One region of the Micromonospora sp. NPDC005172 genome, then DNA from elsewhere that is predicted to be linked to it. Evidence: predicted binding sites of a transcription regulator. Region 1 holds the regulator's gene; each other region holds the start of a gene.
The links. Region 1 encodes HrcA, which represses chaperone genes, less so after heat shock. Its sites were predicted from a motif close to GGTTNGCACNCTCNNNNNGAGNGTGCNAACC; they were not measured.
Positions count from the first base shown of each region.

Region 2: groES (co-chaperone GroES) is a predicted target of HrcA. The motif match lies at 1,262-1,292, and genes of this name have one in related genera.
Region 3: groL (chaperonin GroEL) is a predicted target of HrcA. The motif match lies at 803-833, and genes of this name have one in related genera.

Region 1 is NZ_JBEXIL010000058.1:11,994-14,260, forward strand. Features, by position in the region: gene dnaJ (molecular chaperone DnaJ) at 1-389, opposite strand, end outside; gene hrcA (heat-inducible transcriptional repressor HrcA) at 463-1,485, opposite strand; gene ABZV06_RS27830 (DUF4870 domain-containing protein) at 1,686-2,267, shown strand, end outside.
Region 2 is NZ_JBEXIL010000011.1:37,735-40,001, reverse strand. Features, by position in the region: gene groL (chaperonin GroEL) at 1-740, opposite strand, end outside; gene groES (co-chaperone GroES) at 811-1,125, opposite strand; gene ABZV06_RS10020 (methyltransferase domain-containing protein) at 1,387-2,267, shown strand, end outside.
Region 3 is NZ_JBEXIL010000034.1:1,811-4,077, forward strand. Features, by position in the region: gene ABZV06_RS21985 (hypothetical protein) at 1-755, shown strand, start outside; gene groL (chaperonin GroEL) at 1,026-2,267, shown strand, end outside.

The DNA.
Region 1 (2,267 bases):
AGGTCGAGTTCGAGGCGCAGGATCGCGTCGGCGCCCGGACGGGTCCGTGGACGCGGCCCACGGCCGGCGCCGCCTGCGGCACCACCGAAGAAGGCGTCCATGATGTCCTGGAAGCCGACGAACGGGCCGGCACCGCCCGGACCACCAGGGCCGCCCGCGCCCCCGCCTCCCGGGGCGAGCGGGTCGCCACCCAGGTCGACGATCTGCCGCTTCCGATCGTCCGAGAGGACCTCGTACGCGGCGTTGATGTCCTTGAACTTCTCCTGGGCCTCCGGGTCCGGATTGACGTCCGGGTGGAACTGGCGCGCCAGCTTGCGGTAGGCGCGCTTGATCTCGTCATCGGAGGCTTCCCGGCTGACACCGAGGATGCCGTAGTAGTCCCTGGCCACTGCGTTCCGTGTCCTCATGTTCGTCTCGCGTTGCGCCGACCGGCGGCCGCAGCCGGCCGTCGGCCCTGACTGGTCAGTTCTGGGCCAGCAGCTCGCCCACGTAGCGTGCCACGGCGCGCACCATGGCGATATTGCCGGGGTAGTCCATCCGGGTGGGCCCCAGCACCCCAAGGCCGCCCACGATGGTGGCCCCCGGGCCGTACCCGGTGCTGACCACCGAGGCGGCGCGCAGGTTGTCGAACTCGTTCTCGTCGCCGATCAGCACACGGGTCGTGCTGGGTTCGGTCTCGCCGATGAGCTTGAGGAGCACGACCTCTTCCTCCAGCGCCTCCAGGATCGGCCGCAGCGAACCCTGGAAGTCGAGCAGACCACCCCGGGTCAGGTTGGCGGTGCCGGCCAGGGCGATGCGTTCCTCGTGCCGCTCGACAAGCGTCTCCAGCAGGACGGTGGAGAGCGTGGTCATGGCGGGGCGCAGCTGCACCGGCGCCTCCTCGACCAGCGCCTGCACCAGGGGAGGCGTGTCCGACAGGCGCTCACCGGTGAGCTTCTCGTTGACCAGGCGACGCAGGTCGGTCACGTCCTCGGCGGGCACCGGCCCCGGCAGCTCCACCAGCCGCTGCTCCACCCGGCCGGTGTCGGCGATCATGACGAGCATCAGCCGGGTGGTGGAGATCGGCACCAGCTCCAGGTGTCGCACCGAGGAGCGGGCGAGGCTCGGGTACTGCACGACAGCCACCTGGCGGGTCAGCTGGGCGAGCAGCCGTACGGTGCGGTGGACCACGTCGTCGAGGTCGACGGCGCCGACGAGGAAGCGCTCGATGGCGCGCCGCTCGGCCGGGCTGAGTGGCTTGACCCGGGACAGCCGGTCGACGAAGAGCCGGTAGCCACGGTCGGTGGGCACCCGGCCGGCGCTGGTGTGCGGCTGCCGGATGTAGCCCTCCTCCTCCAGCACGGCCATGTCGTTGCGGACCGTCGCCGGGGAGACCCCGAGCTGGTGCCGCTCGACAAGCGCCTTGCTGCCGACCGGCTCCTGGGTCGAGACGTAGTCCTCGACGATGGCGCGGAGCACGGCGAGCTTCCGGTCGTCCAGACCCATCCTCCGCACCTCCTGTCGCACGTCGGCCCGCCGGCCCATCCGGGCCGACCGGCCGTCCTGGCACTCGACTGTAACGAGTGCCAGTCTACGTCGGTGCCCCCGCCGACGCGATGATCAAGGTCGTCGCCGTCCGTTCCGTCGGGCCGGCCCGACGGACTCGCACTGGTGCGACATTGCCATCGGCACCTACCGTGACAACCATGACTGAACCACCTCGCCCTCCCGGCGCGGGAGACCCCGGCGGTTATCCGCCGGAGCCGACCTCCCCCGGCTCGTCCTACTCGGGCGAGCCGCCCACCGCACCACTGTCCGGGGCACCCGGCCCGGGCGGCTATCCCCCGGCCGGTGGCTATCCGCCGCCCACCGGTGACCAACCGCCGTCGGGCGGCTACCCTCCGCCGGGTGGCTACCCCCCACCGGGCGGTTACCCGCCGGGTGGCGCGACTGGCGGCTATCCGACGGGCGGCGCGTACGGCGGCCCCGGCGGCGGCTACGCCAACAACGAGGACAAGACCTGGGCCTTGGTCGCGCACTTCGGTGGCGCGGCCGGCATGATCATCAGCGGCGGCGTGCTCGGCTGGATCGCTCCGCTGGTGGCGTTGCTGGCCCGGGGCAACCAGTCCCCGACCGTCCGGGCGCACGCCGTGTCGGCGCTCAACTTCCAGCTCATCTGGTCGATCGTCGGCCTGGTCGGCTGGGTGCTGTCCTGCATCCTCATCGGCTTCATCGGCGTTGCGGCGGCCGTCGTCCTCGGGGCCGTGTTCGGCATCATCGCCGGCATC
Region 2 (2,267 bases), on a different contig from region 1:
ATCAGCAGGGGCTTGCTGTTCTGCAGGATCTTCTCCAGCAGCGGCAGCAGCTCTTCGATCGCCGAGATCTTCTGGGTGGTGACCAGGATGTACGCGTCCTCAAGGACGGACTCCTGACCCTCCAGGTCGGTGACGAAGTTCGGCGAGATGAAGCCCTTGTCGAACTGGAGACCCTCGGTCACGTCCAGTTCGGTGGTGAGCATCGAGCCCTCCTCGACGGTGATGACACCGTCGCGGCCGACCCGCTCCATCGCCTCGGCGATCAGATCGCCGATCGTGGCGTCCTGCGCGGAGATCGTCGCCACGTTCGCGATCGACTCCTTGCTGGTGACCTCGGCGGCACGGCCGAGCAGCGCCTCGGAGACCTTGGCGGCCGCCGCGTCGATGCCCCGCTTGAGGCCGGCCGGGTTGGTCCCGGCGGTCACGTTGCGCAGACCCTCGCGAACCATCGCCTGGGCCAGCACGGTCGCGGTGGTGGTCCCGTCGCCGGCGACGTCGTTGGTCTTGGTCGCCACCTCCTTGACCAGCTGCGCGCCGAGGTTCTCGTACGGGTTGGTGAGCTCGATCTCCTTGGCGATGGTCACACCATCGTTGGTGATCGTCGGCGCACCGAATTTCTTGTCCAGGACGACGTTGCGCCCGCGCGGGCCGAGGGTGACCTTGACCACATCCGCGAGGGCGTTGACACCGTGCTCCAGCAGGTGCCGGGCGTCGTCCGAGAAGCTGAGGATCTTCGCCATGTATGTCCCTTCGAAGTGCCACTGCCCCGGCCCGGCGAGCCGGACCGGGGCAGTGGCACTGATCGGTTGCTTACTTCTCGATGACCGCGAGGACGTCGCGGGCGGAGAGCACCAGGTACTCCTCGCCGGCGTACTTGACCTCGGTGCCGCCGTACTTCGAGTAAAGGACGGTGTCGCCGACCTGCACGTCAACCGGAACCCGGTTGCCGTTGTCGTCGACGCGCCCCGGGCCCACAGCGAGGACAGTGCCCTCCTGCGGCTTCTCCTTGGCGGTGTCGGGGATCACGATGCCCGACGCCGTGGTGGTCTCAGCCTCGTTCGCCTGGACCACAATGCGGTCCTCGAGCGGCTTGATAGCAACCTTGGTCGCGGTAGTCACGGGCATACCCTCCTGGGGTACTACTGGTTCCGTTGCTGGTCGGCGGGGCCGACCAGCGTCAATCTGCCTCATGCCACCGGGCGGGACCGTCGTCGCGGGTGCCGGTCCGCCTGGCGTGCGCGCCCGGGTCGCGAGACCCGGAAGCTGGCACCCTCAGGGTGAGAGTGCTAATCGCAGGTTATTCCGTGGCTAGCACTCCGTCAAGGAGAGTGCCAGCGCGTCGCGCCCCGCCAGCGGTATTTTTACCCCGGCCGGGAGAATGGGTAGGTGGATCTCGATCAGCTGGCGGCACTACGTACCCCCGAGGGGTCGGCCGCCCTCGCGGCGGCGGCCGAACTGGCCGGCGGCGATCCACTGACCGCGGCGTCGGCGCTGCGCGCGACCGGGGTGCCGCCCACGCTGGCGGCGGCTGCACTCACCCAGGCCGAGCTTCGGCACCGTGCGGTGGGCAAGTTCGGCCCGGCCGCCGCCGGGATGTTCCTCACCCGCCCCGGCCTGGAACAGGCCACCCGCCGGGTGGTCGCCGACCGCCGCGCCGCCCGGCTGCGCGCGGCCGGCGTGCGGACCCTGGCCGATCTCGGGTGCGGCCTCGGCGCCGACGCCCTGGCCGCCGCCCGCGCCGGCATCCGGGTGTACGGGGTGGAGGCCGACCCGGTGACCGCCGAAATGGCCGCCGCCAACGCCGCAGCCGCGGGGGTGGCCGACCTGTTCACGGTCGAGTGCGGCGACGCGACCGCGTTCGACGTGTCGCGGGTGGATGGCGTCTTCTGCGACCCGGCCCGACGCGCCACCGGCACCGGCCGACGGATCTTCGATCCGCGCGCCTACTCGCCGCCGTGGGACTTCGTGACGGGGCTGGCCGAGCGGGTGCCGCGCACTGTGGTGAAGGTCGCGCCGGGCCTGGACCACGCGCTCATCCCGGCCGGCGCGGAGGCGGAGTGGGTCGGCGTCGACGGCGACCTGGTCGAGGCCGCCCTCTGGTGCGGCGAACTGGCCGAGGTGCCCCGCCGCGCCAGCGTGTACCGGCAGGAGATCCACCAGCTCACCGGCTCGGGCGACACGGAGGCCCCGGTCGGGCCGCCGCGCCGCTACCTGTACGACCCGGACCCGGCGGTGGTCCGTGCGCACCTCGTCGCCGAACTGGCCGA
Region 3 (2,267 bases), on a different contig from region 1:
GGCAGTTGGTGCCGATCATGCTGCTCACGCAGGTGCTGCCGGCGGCGGTGCTCTCGGTCATCTCGTTCGGTGTGGACCCGTCGCCCGCCTGGGAGGCGCAGGCCGAGACGAACCCGAGCGGGCTTCCGGACAACTTCGCCACCGGCCTGTTGACCCTCGTCGTCGTGCTGGTCGGCGGCAGCCTGGTGATCGGCCTCGTGCAGGCGCTGGGCTGGGCCGCGGGTAGTTGGGTGATCACCCAGCAGGCGGCCGGCCGACCCGCCCGCCTCGACGCGGCGCTGCGGTACGGGCTGCGTCGGGCGCTCGGCGTGTGGGGCTGGACGCTGCTGGTCAGCCTGCTCATCGGCGTCGGAGTCTGTTTCTGCGTGCTGCCGGGCATCTACCTGGCGTTCGCGTTGAGCATGGCCGGGCCGGTCTACCTGTTCGAGCGGGACAACCCGATCGGCCGTTCGTTCCGGATGTTCCACGACCGGCTCGGGATGCTGCTCGGTCGGGTGGCCCTAGTGGGTGTCGCGGTGATCATCGGAACCATGGTTCCCGGGATCCTGGAGTCGGCCGGTACCGCCGCGTTCGGCGCGGATCCCTTCGCGTCCCCGGGTGCCGCGGTCGGGGTGGTGGCGGTCATCGGCCTCACGGCGGTGCTGGCCCTGCCGGCCCACCTCGTCCAGTTGGTCGGGCTGCTGATCACGTACGCCGAGCAACGTGCTCACGAAGGGCCCGTGAACGCGGCCACACTGGCCGCGGAACTCGGCTGACCGAGCTCATCGTGCTTGCACTCGGCAGGTGAGAGTGCTAAACAAGTCATTGGCACTCGCGTACCGTGAGTGCCAATGGTCGGGACGGTGGGGCCTGGTTGTGCCGGTGTGGAGACGCCGGGGCAGCACATGGCCGGTCGTCGCGGGCTATCCGGCCCGACCGGAGGACGTCGTCGTCGCCTGGTGGCGACGTCCCAAGGTGCGTAAACCAGGCGGCCCATCCGGGACACACACTCGGGTGGCCGTGAGTGTCCAGGAGGACAACGCCGTATGGCAAAGATGATCGCGTTCGACGAAGAGGCGCGCCGCGGCCTCGAGCGGGGCATGAACCAGCTCGCTGACGCCGTGAAGGTGACCCTCGGCCCCAAGGGCCGCAACGTCGTGCTCGAGAAGAAGTGGGGTGCCCCCACCATCACCAACGATGGTGTGAGCATCGCCAAGGAGATCGAGCTCGAGGACCCGTACGAGAAGATCGGCGCCGAGCTGGTCAAGGAGGTCGCCAAGAAGACCGACGACGTCGCCGGTGACGGCACGACGACGGCGACCGTCCTGGCCCAGGCCCTGGTTCGCGAGGGCCTGCGCAACGTGGCCGCCGGCGCCAACCCGATGGCCCTGAAGCGGGGCATCGAGGCTGCTGTCGCGAGCGTCTCGGAGGAGCTGTCCAAGCTCGCCAAGGACGTCGAGACCAAGGAGCAGATCGCCTCCACCGCCTCCATCTCCGCTGGTGACAGCAGCGTCGGCGAGATCATCGCCGAGGCGATGGACAAGGTCGGCAAGGAAGGCGTCATCACCGTCGAGGAGAGCAACACCTTCGGGCTGGAGCTGGAGCTCACCGAGGGTATGCGCTTCGACAAGGGCTACGTCTCGGCCTACTTCATGACCGACCCGGAGCGCATGGAGGCCGTCTTCGACGACCCCTACCTCCTGATCGTCAACAGCAAGATCTCGTCGGTCAAGGACCTGCTCCCGATCCTCGAGAAGATCATGCAGTCGGGCAAGCCGCTGCTGATCATCGCCGAGGACATCGAGGGCGAGGCTCTGGCCACCCTGGTCGTCAACAAGGTCCGGGGCACCTTCAAGTCGGTCGCCGTCAAGGCGCCGGGCTTCGGTGACCGCCGCAAGGCCATGCTCGCCGACATCGCCATCCTCACCGGTGGTCAGGTCATCAGCGAGGAGGTCGGCCTCAAGCTCGACGCCGTCGGCGTCGACATGCTGGGCCGCGCCCGCAAGGTCGTGGTGACCAAGGACGAGACCACCATCGTCGACGGTGCCGGTGACGCCGAGCAGATCCAGGGCCGGGTCAACCAGATCCGGGCCGAGATCGACAAGAGTGACTCCGACTACGACCGCGAGAAGCTGCAGGAGCGGCTGGCCAAGCTGGCCGGTGGCGTTGCGGTGATCAAGGTCGGCGCGGCCACCGAGGTCGAGCTCAAGGAGCGCAAGCACCGCATCGAGGACGCCGTTCGCAACGCGAAGGCGGCCGTCGAGGAGGGCATCGTCCCGGGTGGTGGC